2 regions of the Micromonospora sp. NPDC004336 genome follow, and region 2 is predicted to be linked to the other one. Evidence: riboswitches for the same ligand, from Rfam matches in the RefSeq annotation. Region 2 holds a riboswitch; the other holds the start of a gene.
The links. Region 2 has a riboswitch for cobalamin ahead of bluB (5,6-dimethylbenzimidazole synthase). Riboswitches for the same ligand answer to the same signal wherever they lie in the genome.
Positions count from the first base shown of each region.

Region 1: another riboswitch for cobalamin. It lies ahead of ACWENR_RS26250 (hypothetical protein); the one in region 2 lies ahead of bluB (5,6-dimethylbenzimidazole synthase).

Region 1 covers NZ_JBSGDY010000179.1:565-7,419, forward strand. The annotation lists gene ACWENR_RS26235 (serine hydrolase domain-containing protein) at 1-924, opposite strand, end outside; gene ACWENR_RS26240 (sensor histidine kinase) at 1,034-2,176, shown strand; gene ACWENR_RS26245 (response regulator) at 2,169-2,825, shown strand; cobalamin riboswitch at 3,174-3,303, shown strand; gene ACWENR_RS26250 (hypothetical protein) at 3,351-3,596, shown strand; gene cobN (cobaltochelatase subunit CobN) at 3,738-6,855, shown strand, end outside.
Region 2 covers NZ_JBSGDY010000008.1:65,941-72,795, forward strand. The annotation lists gene ACWENR_RS03690 (discoidin domain-containing protein) at 1-473, shown strand, start outside; gene ACWENR_RS03695 (crotonase/enoyl-CoA hydratase family protein) at 534-1,277, opposite strand; gene ACWENR_RS03700 (EamA family transporter) at 1,320-2,279, opposite strand; cobalamin riboswitch at 2,564-2,761, shown strand; gene bluB (5,6-dimethylbenzimidazole synthase) at 2,798-3,427, shown strand; gene ACWENR_RS03710 (Rieske 2Fe-2S domain-containing protein) at 3,763-4,602, shown strand; gene ACWENR_RS03715 (LysM peptidoglycan-binding domain-containing protein) at 4,839-6,305, opposite strand; gene ACWENR_RS03720 (pilus assembly protein TadG-related protein) at 6,321-6,761, opposite strand; gene ACWENR_RS03725 (TadE/TadG family type IV pilus assembly protein) at 6,758-6,855, opposite strand, start outside.

The DNA.
Region 1 (6,855 bases), on a different contig from region 2:
GGTCCTCTCCACGAACCAGCCGAGCGCGTAGGAGTCGGAGACCGCGGAGGGGCGGTGCAGCGTGGCGAGGCCCGCTGGCGAGACGACCGCGGTGCCGTCCGGGCCGCGACCGCCGTTGCCGTGGGCGATCAGCCACGCGGCCATGTCGTGCGCCGAGCTGAGCACCCCGCCGGAGCCGTTGCCGAACGCCGGCGGCTCGGGCAGGGCGACCGGCCTGCCGAGGACCATGAGGTGGCCGCGCGCGCTCGACGGCAGCTCGCGGGCCACGTCGAGGGTGCGGCTGTCGGCCATGCCGAGCGGGGCGAAGACCCGCGTCCGCAGGTAGTCGTCGAACGACAGCCCGCTGACCACCTCCACCAGTCGCGCGGCCACCTGGAAGTTCGGGTTGTGGTACTCCCATCTCGTGCCGGGGTCGGCGGCCAGCCGCGCCGCGCGCATCCCCGCGACGGCCTCCCGCAGCGAGGCCGGCTGCCGCCTGCTGAACGCGGGGAACGTCGTGTCGGACATCCCGGAGGTCTGGTCGAGCAGTTGCCGCACGGTGATCCGGGCCGCCCGGGCATCGTCCATCGTGAACTCCGGCAGGTGCCGGTGGACCGGACCGTCGAGTTCCACCCGGCCCGCCTCGACCAGTTGCAGCACGGCGAGGGCGGTGAACGACTTGCTCAGCGACGCCACGGCCATCGGGGTGTGCGCCGTGACCGGGTCACCGGCGGGGGTGTGCCCGTACCCGGCGGCGTGCACCACCGCCGTCCCCCGGGTGACGGCTACCGCGACGCCGGGCACGCCGGTCTCCTCGCGGTACTTCCGGACGAGGGCGTCGGCGGCGGCGGCGTCGACCCCCGCCGGAGGGCCGACCGGCGGCGCCGGGACCGGCGCGGCGGCGAGCGCCAGCGCGCCGGCCAGGACGAGAAGTCGCGTGCTCATGACCGGAGTCTCGGCCGCCGGGGCGTCCCCGCACATCGGACCGCGGTCGGCAGCGGGCATCGGACCGTGGTCCGATGCCCGGCGCCGCGCCCGTGGATACGGTGTCCCGGTGGTCACCTGGGGACGGCTCGGGCCGCGGCGACTGACGGCACTCGACGCGCTGGTGGGGGTCGCCCTCGTGCTCCTGACGGCGGTCCGGACGCCCGCGCCGCTCGCCGTGGGCCTGGCCCTGCTGTGCGGGCCTCCGCTGGTCGTGCGTCGCCGCCGGCCGGTGCCGGTGCTCGTCGTCGTGGCGCTGGCCGGGTCGGTGGCGGCCGCAGTCGGGACCGCCGGTGAGGCCGTGGTGTTCGCGATCGCGTACGCGCTCTGGCCGGTCGCCCTGTCCGCCCCCGCCCGGCGGGCCGTGCCGGCGCTCGTCGGGGCACTCGCGGCCGTCACCGCCGGGGCGGTCGTGGGCGCCACGGTCCCCGGGCTGCCGGTCGTCCCCACCCCCTCGGGGCAGGAGTCGTTCACCGCCACTCCCGCGCCGGTCCTGCTCTACGCCGCGACCGTCCTCGCCGGCTCGTGGACGCTGGCCCGCGCGGTACGCGCCCGGCGACGGCACGCCGCCCAGGTCGCCGAGCTGCGTGCCGACCGGGCGGTGGCCGAGGAGCGGCTGCGCATCGCCCGCGACATCCACGACGTGGTCGGACACAGCCTCAGCCTGATCGCGATGAAGGCGGCGGTCGCCAACCATCTCGCGGAGAGCCATCCGGGGCAGGGGCGGGCCGCGCTGGCGGCGATCGAGCGGGTCAGCCGGGCGGCCCTCGACGACGTCCGGGTCGTGCTCGGCGCCCTGCGCGACCCGGCCGACACCGCACCGAGCTTCACCGAGCTCGACCGGCTCGTCGAGGACGTCCGCGCCGCCGGGGTCGTCGTGGCCGTCGACCGGGCGGCCGACCTGTCGCGGGTGCCGGCGGCAGTGCGGGCCTCGGCGTACCGCATCGCGCAGGAGGCGCTCACCAACGTGCTGCGCCACGCCGGCCCGGCCCGCTGCCGGCTGACCGTCGCCACCGGGGCCGGGGAGCTGGTGGTCGCCGTCGTCGACGACGCGCCGGCGGGGCGCGCGGCGGGGCCGCCCGGGCACGGCCTGCGGGGGATGCGGGAGCGGGCGGCGATGCACGGCGGCACCCTGACCGCCGGCGCCGAGCCGGGTGGCGGCTTCGCCGTCCGTGCCCGGCTGCCGTTCACCCCGACGGTGCCCGATGAGTGAGCCGGTACGCGTGCTGCTGGCCGACGACGAGGCGCTGTTGCGCGGTACCCTCCGCCTGCTGGTCGACGCCACGCCCGGCATGACCGTGGTGGCCGAGGCGGGCACCGGGCGCGAGGCGCTCGCGCTCGCCGGGACGCACTCGCCCGACGTGGTGCTGATGGACATCCGGATGCCGGAGCTGGACGGCCTCGCCGCCACCGCCGCGGTCACCGCGCTGCCGGACGCGCCCCGGGTGCTCGTCCTCACCACGTTCGACCTCGACGAGTACGTGTACCGGGCGCTGCGCGCGGGGGCGAGCGGCTTCCTGCTCAAGGACACCCCACCGGTACGGCTGCTCGACGCGATCAGGGTGGTCGCGGCGGGCGAGGCGCTGCTGGCGCCGAGCGTCACCCGCCGCCTCATCGCCGAGTTCGCCCGGATGCCGGCGGCACGGCGGGCGCCGAACCGGCTCGACGGGGTGACCCCGAGGGAGCGGGACGTGTTGACGTTGATCACCCGTGGGCTGTCCAACGCCGAGATCGAGCGGCACCTGCACCTCAGCCGGGGCACGGTCAAGACGCACATCGGCCGGTTGATGACGAAGCTGGCCGCCCGCGATCGGGCGCAGCTGGTGATCGCCGGCTACGAATCGGGCCTCGCCGACCGGTGAGCGGCGACATCGGCCGCCGTCAACGTCGGCGACGTCCCGGCGGCAACGTGGAGCCGCCGCCCGAGCGCCGCGCCGCGCCTGGTGGGAAGGGCGGACCGGTCCCGACGAGCCGACCGCGTCGGGCGGCGGACGGCCTGCTCGCGGGCGCGGCCGGGACGCCTTTCCCGGGAGCGCGGAGCCGGCCTGGCGCGAATCGCCGAGCCATCGACCGGCGACATTGCGGAATCGCGCACCACCCCGAACGCTCGATCGTCGGCGTTCGATCGATCGTCGCTCCCTCGTGGCCGGATGGGGTGGCGTTGACCGGCGGCCCGGGGGTGTGGCAGCATTCGCGGCCTGACGGCAGTGAAGGAAGCCGGTGCGATTCCGGCGCGGTCCCGCCACTGTCACCGGGGAGTGATCCCCCCTCGTGAGTCACGGCCGTGCGTGCGCGGTTGGAAGACCGGGGGTGAGCGTCGATCCGGGAGCCAGGATACTTCGGCCGTCGGGAGTGACCCCAGGGCGTGGACACCCGAGGAGGACCCGATGACGCACCGCGTCTCCGCCATCGACGATCATCGTCGCATCGTGCCCGGCCGTGCCAGCGCGCCGACGGGCAGCCGCATCCCCGCGACCTCGCCCGGCCGCCGCGCCGCGCGCCGTCGTGTGCCCGCCCTCGGCCGTGCCGCCAGCGGCGCCGTGCCCACTCTCGGCCGCGTCCTGCCCGCCGTCGGCCGCGTCGTGTCCGCCGATCGCTCCGCCGCGCGCCGCGCCCGCGTCGCCCGTCCCTGACGCCCGCACCGGGCCGCGCCACCCCGCCGGCCCGCCGCTGAGCCGTCACCCGGCCCGCCGGCACCGCTGAACCGCGCCCACCCCTCGCCTTCGCCCCGGTCGCCCCCGCGCCGACCCGGGCGTCACTCTCCGGAGCCATTCGTGCGCATCCTGCTGCTCTCCACCGCCGACACCGACCTGCTCGCCGCCCGCGCCAGCGGCGCCGACTACCGGCTCGCCAACCCCGCCCGGGTCGCCGCCGACGCCGTACCCGCGCTGCTCGACGGCGTCGACCTCGCCGTCGTACGCCTGCTCGGCGGCCGGCAGGCGTGGCCGGACGGGCTGGCCGCGGTGCTCGCCTCCGGCGTGCCGACGGTCGTGCTCGGCGGCGAGGCCGTGCCGGACGCGGAGCTGATGGCGGCGTCCACGGTGGCCTCCGGGGTGGCCACCGGGGCCCTGGCCTACCTGGTCGAGGGCGGGCCGGAGAACCTCGCCCAGCTAGCCCGCTTCCTTTCCGACACGGTGCTGCTCACCGGCGAGGGGTTCGCCGCGCCCGCGCCCACCCCCACCTACGGCGTGCACGGCGACCGCCCGGCGCGCCCGGGCCGACCGACCGTCGGGATCGTCTTCTACCGGGCGCACGCCCTCGCCGGCAACACCGGCTTCGTCGACGCCCTCGCCGACGCCGTCGACGCGGCCGGCGGCAACCCCCTGCCGATCTACTGCGGCTCGCTGCGCGGCCTCACCGCCGGCGCCGGACCGCTCGGGCTCTTCGGCCGCTGCGACGCCCTGCTGGTCACCGTGCTCGCCGCCGGCGGCGCGGTCGCCGCCGACGCCTCCGGCGGCGGCGACGAGGACGCCTGGGACGTGGGCGCGCTCGCCGCCCTCGACGTGCCGGTGATCCAGGCGCTCTGCCTCACCAGCACCCGCGAGCAGTGGGCCGCCAGCGACGCCGGGCTGTCCCCGCTGGACGCGGCCATGCAGGTGGCGATCCCCGAGTTCGACGGCCGGATCGTCACCGTGCCGTTCTCGTTCAAGAAGATCGACGCCGACGGGCTCTCCAGCTACGTCGCCGACCCGGAGCGGGCCGCCCGGGTCGCCGGCACCGCCGTGCGGCACGCCCGGCTGCGGCACGTGCCCAACGCCGAGAAGCGGCTCGCGGTCGTGCTCAGCTCCTACCCGACGAAGCACTCCCGGGTCGGCAACGCAGTCGGCCTGGACACCCCGGCCTCGGCGGTGCGGCTGCTCGCCGCCCTGGCCGAGGCCGGCTACGACCTCGGCGACGCCCCGACGCCCGACGACGGGGACGGGCTCATCCACGCCCTCATCGCCGCCGGGGGACACGACGTCGAGTGGCTCACCCCGGAACAGCTCGCCGCCGCCGAGGCACGGGTGCCGGGGGAGACGTACCGGCGCTGGTTCGCGCAGGCGCCGGCGGAGCTGCGGGAGCGGATGCTCGCCCACTGGGGGGAGCCGCCCGGCGGGCTCTACACCGACGGCGGCGACATCGTGCTCGCCGGGCTGCGCTTCGGCAACGTGGTGCTGCTGATCCAGCCGCCGCGCGGCTTCGGCGAGAACCCCATCGCCATCTACCACGACCCGGACCTGCCGCCGAGCCACCACTACCTGGCCGCGTACCGCTGGCTCGCCGCGCCCGCCGCCGACGGTGGCTTCGGCGCCGACGCCGTGGTGCACCTGGGCAAGCACGGCACCCTGGAGTGGCTGCCCGGCAAGGGCCTCGGGCTGGCCGCCGACTGCGCCCCCGACGCCGTCCTCGGCGACCTGCCGCTGGTCTACCCGTTCATCGTCAACGATCCCGGCGAGGGCACCCAGGCCAAGCGCCGCGCGCACGCCGTCGTCGTCGACCACCTGGTGCCGCCGATGGCCCGCGCCGAGACGTACGGCGACCTGGCGAAGCTGGAACAGCTCCTCGACGAGTACGCCACCGTGCAGGCGCTCGACCCGGCGAAGGTGCCCACCGTGCGCGCCCAGATCTGGGACCTCGTCCGCGCCGCCGAGCTGCACCACGACCTGCACACCGAGGACATGCCCGCCGCCGACGACTTCGACGACTTCGTGCTGCACCTCGACGGCTACCTGTGCGAGGTCAAGGACGTGCAGATCCGCGACGGCCTGCACGTCCTCGCCGCCGCGCCCACCGGCGAGCCCCGCGTCAACCTCGTGCTCGCCGTGCTGCGCGCCCCGCAGGTCTGGGGTGGCGCCCGCGCCCTGCCCGGTCTGCGCCAGGCACTCGCCGCCGCGTACGGGCTGGACGAGCAGGCGCTGCTCGCCGAGCCGGGGCGGCGGCTGGCGCTGCCCGAGGCGCTGACCGACACCGTCGACGGTCCCGCCGGCACCGCCGCCGACGCCGTCGACCTGATCGAGGGCCTCGCCCGCCGGCTGGTCGTCGGCATGGAGACCCTCGGCTGGGACGCCGACAAGGTCGACGCCGTGGTCGAGGAGGTCACCGGCCGGGCCGTACCCGACGCCGCCGCCGTGCTCCGCTTCGCCGCCACCGAGCTGGTGCCCCGGCTGGACCGCACGACCGACGAGATCGACCGGGTGGTGGGCGCGCTCGACGGGCGCTTCGTGCCGCCCGGCCCGTCCGGCTCGCCCACCCGGGGCCTGGTCAACGTGCTCCCCACCGGCCGGAACTTCTACTCCGTCGACCCGAAGGCCATCCCCAGCCGCAACGCCTGGGACGTCGGCGTCGCGCTGGCCGACTCGCTGCTCGCCCGGCACCTGGCCGACACCGGCGAGTACCCGCGCTCCGTCGGGCTCACCGTCTGGGGCACCAGCGCCATGCGTACCCAGGGCGACGACGTCGCCGAGGTGCTCGCGCTGCTCGGCTGCCGTCCCACCTGGGACGACCGGTCCCGCCGGGTCACCGGCGTCGAGGTGGTGCCGACGGCCGAGCTGGGCCGCCCCCGCGTCGACGTGACCGTGCGCATCTCCGGCTTCTTCCGCGACGCCTTCCCGCACGTGGTCGCGCTCATCGACGACGCGGTGCGGCTGGTCGCCGCCCTGGACGAGCCCGCCGAGCAGAACTTCGTCCGCGCCCACGTCGCCGCCGACCTCGCCGAGCACGGCGACGAGCGGCGCGCCACCGCCCGCGTCTTCGGCTCCAAGCCGGGCGCGTACGGGGCCGGGCTGCTGCCGCTGATCGACGCCCGCAACTGGCGCAGCGACGCCGACCTCGCCGAGGTGTACGCCGTCTGGGGCGGCTACGCCTACGGCCGGGGGCTGGACGGGCGGGAGGCGCGCGCCGACATGGAACGCT
Region 2 (6,855 bases):
TCACCATCAGCTCGCTCGACTTCGGCTACCCGATGAACGGCTTCGGCGCGAGCCCGCCCACCCGGTTCGAGAACATCTCGATCGTCCGGGCCGGCGGGCACTTCTGGGGCGCGCAGACCTTCCCGGCGATCTGGATCTTCTCCGCCTCGAAGGTGTTCCAGGGCATCCGGGTCAGCGACGTCGACATCGTCGACCCGACCTACAGCGGCATCATGTTCCAGACCAACTACGTCGGCGGGCAGCCGCAGTTCCCGATCACCGACACGGTCTTCACCAACGTCTCCATCAGCGGCGCCCGCAAGAGCGGTGACGCGTACGACGCGAAGTCCGGCTTCGGCATCTGGGCCAACCCGATGCCGGAGGCGGGGCAGGGGCCGGCCGTCGGGTCCGTCACCTTCAACAACCTGCGGCTGAGCAACAACGCGGTGGACATCCAGAACACCACCTCGACGTTCACCATCAACCGCAACTGACGCATTCCGAGGTGAGGAAGGGCCCCTTCCCCACGCATAGCGTTGGGAAGGGGCCCTTCCTCACCTCTCGCCGGCGGCGAAGCGGGCCGCACCGGCCGCCGCGTCGGCGGTCAGCGACTCCATCCCGTACGCCAGCTCCACCTCCAGCGCCGCCGCTTCCGGTAGGCCGGCACCGGCGAGCAGCGCCGCCCGGTCGTTGCGCAGACACGTCTGCGGATGCCCGGCGATCTCGGCCGCCAACCGCTCGGCCGCCGCCCGCGCCTCGCCCGGCGCGACCAGCCGGTTCACCAGCCCCATGGCGTACGCCTCCTCGGCCGGCACCGGCCGGCCGGTCAGGATCAGGTCCATCGCCCGGCTCTCGCCGATGAGCCGGGGCAGCCGGACCGTTCCCCCGTCGATCAGCGGCACCCCCCAGCGCCGGCAGAACACCCCGAGCACCGCGTCGGACTCGGCGACCCGCAGGTCGCACCAGAGCGCCAGCTCCAACCCGCCCGCCACCGCGTGCCCCGAGATGGCGGCGATCACCGGCTTGCCGAGCGCCATCCGGGTCGGCCCCATCGGGCCGTCGCCCGCCGGCTCCACCCGGTTGCCGCTCGGCGTGCCGATGGCCTTCAGGTCGGCCCCGGCGCAGAACGTGCCGCCCGCGCCCCAGAGCACGGCCACCGCCGCGTCGCCGTCCGCCTCGAAGGCGCGGAACGCGTCGGCCAGCGCCCGGGCCGTCGGCCCGTCGACAGCGTTGCGCGCCGCCGGCCGGTCCAGGATCACCGTGGTCACCGGCCCGTCGCGTTCGACCCGTACGCCCATCGGGACAGCATGCCCCCGGCGGTGCCGGCGGCGCCAGGGCCGTCAGCTCACCGGCCGCGCGGTCCGGCGTGCGTCGCGTTCCCCGGGGGTGAGGCGGCCGCCGACCAGGGTCGCGCCCAGCGCCGCGCCGACCACGCAGGCCACCCCGACCACCTGCGGCCAGGCCAGCAGCTCGCCCAGCAGGAGCAGCCCGACCAGCGCGCCGATCGCCGGCTCCAGGCTGAGCAGGACCGCGAAGACCCGGGCCGGCATGCGGCGCAGGGCGGCCAGCTCCGCCGAGTACGGCAGCACCGACGACAGCAGCGCCACCGCGACGCCCAGCGCGAGGGTCCACGGGTCGAGCAGCGCCGTGCCGCTGTCCGCCACCCCGAACGGCAGGACGGCCAGCGCGGCGACGGCCATCCCCAGCGCGAGGCCCCGGCTGCCCGGCACCCGGGCGCTGACCGCCTTGCCGAGCAGCACGTACCCGGCCCAGCCGACCGCGACGGCGGCGCAGAGCAGCAGCCCCACCCGGTCCAGCCCGGCGCCGCCCAGCCCGCTGATCAGCAGCACCCCGCCGCCCGCCAGGGCCGCCCACGCCACGTCGGCGGCGCGGCGGCTGCCGGCGAGCGAGACCAGCAGCGGCCCCGCGAACCCGATGGTGACGGCGACGCCGAGCGGCACCCGGTGCAGGGCCGCGTAGAAGGCGAGGTTCATCAGCGCGAGACTGAGCCCGAACGCCCCGACCAGGCCGGCGGCGCGCCAACCCAGCCGCAGCCCGGGCCGGGCCACGAGCAGCAGGATCAGCGCGGCGAAGCCGAGCCGCAGCGTGGTCGTGCCGCCGGCGCTGGTGCTGCCGAAGAGTTGTTTGGCGATGGCCGCCCCGACCTGGGTCGAGAGCATACCCAGCAGCATCAGCAGGGGCGGCGGCACGGCCCGGGGCCGGCCGAGGGCGACGGTCGGCCGGGCAGCCGGGTGGCCGGCCGGCAGGGGACGGGAGGCGAGCGCGTACACCCGGACCACGGTGCTCTTCCACGACGCGCGCCGCGACCGGATTCCCACGCCGACCCGGCGGCCCCTGCCTGTCGGTGGCGCTGGCCGGGTGGTCCCTGCCTGTCGGTGGCGCCGGCCGGGTGGTCGCTGCCTGTCGTCGGTGGCGCTGGCCGGGTGGTCGCCGCCTGTCGGTGGCGCCGGCCGGGTGGTCGCCGCCTGTCGGTGGCGCTGGCCTGGCGGTCTCTGGCCGTCGTCGGGCTGGCCGGGTGGTCCCCGGCCGGCGGCGACGCGTGGCGGGTCCCGCTACCATGCCGGACGGCACGATCATGTGAGGTGCCCCGCGCGAGCGGGGAGAATCGGGAAGCCGGTGCGAATCCGGCACGGGCCCGCCGCGGTGACCGGGGAGCCACCGTCCACGCGCGAAAGCGCAGCCACTGGCCGACGGGCTGGGAAGGCGGGCGGCCAGGCGACGATCCGGGAGTCCGAAGACCGGCCTCGCGTCAGGTGCCCACGCCCGGGGCGTGGGCCGAGCGCAGCGGGAGCCTGCCTTGGATCTGTACGACGTCATCCACCTCCGCCGGGACGTACGCGCCCAGTTCACCGGGGCGCCCGTGCCGGAGGAGACGCTGCACCGGGTGCTCGCGGCGGCACACGCCGCGCCGAGCGTCGGCTACTCCCAGCCCTGGGACTTCGTCGTCGTCCGCGATCCGGAACTGCGGCGCCGGTTCCACGAGCACGTGCACACCGAACGGGCCACGTTCGCCGCCACGCTGGACGGGGAGGCCGCCGAACGGTTCGCCCGCATCAAGATCGACGGCGTGCTGGAGTCGACCCTGTCGGTGGTCGTCACCTACGACCCGGCCCGGGGCGGCCCCGCCGTGCTCGGTCGGCACGCCATCGCCGACACCGGGCTCTACTCCGCCTGCCTCGCCATCCAGAACCTCTGGCTGGCCGCGACCGCCGAAGGGCTCGGCGTCGGCTGGGTGTCCTTCTACCGGGAGCCGTGGCTCGCCGACCTGCTCGGGATCCCCGACGGCGTCCGGCCGGTGGCGTGGCTCTGCGTCGGCCCGGTCACCCACTTCGAGCGCGTACCCGACCTGGCCCGGCACGGCTGGCGCCAGAAACGCCCCCTGGCCGAGGCGATCCACCACGACCGCTGGACCCCACCGACCCCCTGACGCCCCCGCCCGTCGCGTGCCCCGTCCGGCGTCGAGCGGGCGGTCGGGCGGTCGGGTGTTCGGGCGTTCGGGCGGTCGCGCAGTTTCCCGGAAAGAGTGGTATCCGAGCGGTGCCGAGGCCACTCTTTCCGGGAAGCTGTCCGGATCTTCGTTGCGGGGGGGGGGGGCGTCGGCGGGCCGGCGCCGGTCGTGAGGGCGGGCGTTCACCACGTCGCCACGTGCCGCGCGTCCGGTTGCGGGCCGGGAGGTGCCTCGTCACGTACGGCTGCGGATCCGTCACCGGCGACCGGTTTGCGGCCGCTCCTGCCGGGAAGTCGGTACGGGTGCGAGCACTGATGACGAAGATCGAGCAGGCCTCCGGGCTGGACCGGATCGGCGACCGGCTGCAGCGCGCCGTCCAGGCGACCCTCCGTCCGCAGCGGGTCAGGGACCTGCTGCACGGCGTGTGGCTGGGGCACCCGCTGCATCCGGCGATGGTGCAGGTGCCGGTCGGCGCGTGGATCAGCACCGCCGTGCTGGACCTGATGCCGGGGCAGCGTCGGGCGGCCACCACGCTGTGCGCGCTGGGTACCGTCAGCGCCCTGCCGGCGGCGGTCGCCGGGCTCAACGACTGGGCTGCCCTCGCCCGCGACCAGCGCCGGATCGGCCTGGTGCACGCCGCCTCCAACAGCGTCGGCCTGGCGTTCTACGCCGGCTCCGTCGCCGCGCGGATGTCCGGCCGGCACAACCTCGGCCGTACGCTGGGCTTCCTCGGGCTCAGCGCCGCGAGCATGGGGGCCTACATCGGCGGGCACCTGGCGTACAAGCAGGGCGCGCAGGTCAACCAGAGCATCTCCGAGCTGCACCGGATGAGCGACGGCTGGCACGCGCTCGCCGACATGGCCGCCCTGCCGCAGCGGAAGCTGATCACCCGGGAGATCGACGACGTCTCGGTGATCCTCTACCGGCACGGCGACGAGGTCACCGTGATGCTGGAGCGGTGCCCGCACCAGAGCGGCCCGCTCGGGCAGGGCGAGGTGCGTGAGGTCGACGGGCACGAGTGCGTGGTCTGCCCCTGGCACGGCAGCACGTTCCGCCTCAACGGCGGCGAGGTCGTGCACGGGCCGTCCGGCAACGACCAGCAGATCCTGCCGACCCGCGTCGTGGACGGCATGCTGGAGGCCCGCCTTCCCTGACCGCCGGTCGCGGAGGAGGCCGGCGACGTCCTGACCGGACCGGATTCGGCGGGTCGGTCCGTGCCGGTGTCCCGGCGTACCGGATGCTCCGGGTGGTCACGGCGTCCGCGACGTCCTGGCCGGACCGGGTGGGTGTGGCGGACGCGTCAGGGGCCACGTCCTGGCCGGACCGGGTGGACGTGGCGGACGCGTCAGGGGCCACGTTTTGGCCGGACCGGGTGGACGTGGCGGACGCGTCAGGGGCGGCGATGACGGCCGACGGGGATGTCGCCGACGGCCTCGGCATGCGCCCGCGCCTGGGCGCCGACGCCCGTCCCACCGGACGGGCGGCCGGTCGCGTGCCCGCCCCCGCCGTGCCCCACGCCGCCGGTACCTGAGCGGCCCGTTTCGCCGGTACCTGAGCGGCGCGCTGTGCCGGTGCCTGAGCGCCTCGCCTCGCCGGTGCCCGCGCGCCCTGTCCTGCCGGTGCCCGAGCGGCGGGCGGCTCCGGTGCGGGCCGCGCCCGCCGGCACGTGGGCCGGGCGGCGGCGCAGGCCCAGGACCGCGCCGATCTGCGCGCCGACGATGCTCGCCACCGCCAGGACGGCGGTGACCGCGAGCGGCCGGTTCACCCGGTCGGGCTCGCCGGGCCGGGCCGCCCCGACCGTCACCGTAGGACCGTCGTCGCCGGGCGCCGGGGCCTCCGCCGCCGGGGCCGGCGCTTCCGCCGGTGGGGCCGGCGTCGTCCGCTCCGGGGCACCCTGTTCGGGCGCTGGCCGGGGAGCCGGCGCCGGGCGGGCGACGAGGCGGCCGTTGGCGTGCCGGCGGGCACCCCGGTCCTCGGCCTCCTGGGGGAGCTTCAGCAACTGGCCCGGGTGGATCCGGTCCGGGTCGGCGATCCGGTTCAGCGCGGCCAGCTCACGGTAGTCGCCGAAGTCGTCCAGGTAGCGCTCGGCGACCGTGCCCAGATGGTCGCCCCGGGCCACCCGGTACACCGCCGGGCCGTCGGCCGGACCCGCCACCGGGCGGTCGCCCGGGCCCGCCGCCGCTGCCGCCGGACTCGCCGCTGCCGCCGGACTCGCCGGAGCCGCAGCCGTCGCCGCTGCCCCCGGACCCGTCGCCGCTGCCGCCGCTGCCGCCGGTGTCGCAGCCGTCGCCGCTGCCCTTGGAGCCGCCGTTTCCGCCGGGCCCGCCGCCGCTGCCCTCGGAGCCGCGACGGCCGCCGTGGTCGCCGTTTCCGCCGGGCCCGCCGCTGTCGCCGGAGCCGCGACGGTCGCGACGGCCGCCGTGGTCGGCGCCGGCAGGGCGTACGGGCCGGCGACCGCCGTGGCCGCGCTCGCCGCCGGGCTGGCCGCGACGATCAGCGCGACCGAACCGACCAGCGCGGCGGCGGCGCGCTGCTGGCGGCTCATCCCGGGCAGCCGGGGCGCCGGACGGCGCAGCGCCTGTGCGCAGAGTTCCACCAGCACCGAGAAGGCGAAGGTGGCCCAGCCGAACCAGCCGGCCAGCGCCAGGGCGCGCAGGAAGAGGCTCCCGTCGTCGCGGCTGGTCAGGGCCGCGCCGATCTCCGCGACGGTGGGCAGGTGGTCGGGCAGCGGATTGCCGGCGAGGGCGAGCAGCGCCACCGGCGCGCCGGCCAGCACCGCGCAGAGCACGACGAGCGCGCCGAACCCGGTCAGGATGCGTCCGGTCCGCCGTACGGCGGAACGCCCCGATGCGGCCATGGCTGCCTTCCCTTCCTACGGTGCCCCGGTGAGCGGCCGCGCGGTCGCCTCGCCGGAGACGGTGACGGTCTCGTCGAAGCCGAACAGGCCGAGCATGGCTCGGCGGTGCGTGACGGTGACCCGTACCCGGACCCGGGTCTCCCCGTCGACGCTCGGGAAGCTGACGGTGTGGCCGGTGGCGCCGGCCGCGGCGAGGTAGTCCGCGACGGCCCGGCGGGCCTGCGGGCGGTTGATCCGGGTCGGCCCGCCCTCGATGGCGGTGGCCCGGTCGATGGCCTGGCCGCCGGCGCGGGCGGCCTCGGCCGCGAGGTTGTCGGCGCGCTGCAACGCGCGCAACTGGCCCGCGCCGTCGAAGGCCATGCCGATGACCGCGAGGATCCCCACCATCGCCACGGCGAGGAAGACGCTCACCCGCCCGTCGTCGTGACCGGGCAGCCGGCGGCGACGGGCGATCATCCCCGGCTCCGGTAGCGGTCCAGCGGCGAGGTGAAGCTCGCCGACACCCGCGTGCCGGCGGGCATTCCCGGCAGGGCCGACAGGTGCAGGTCCT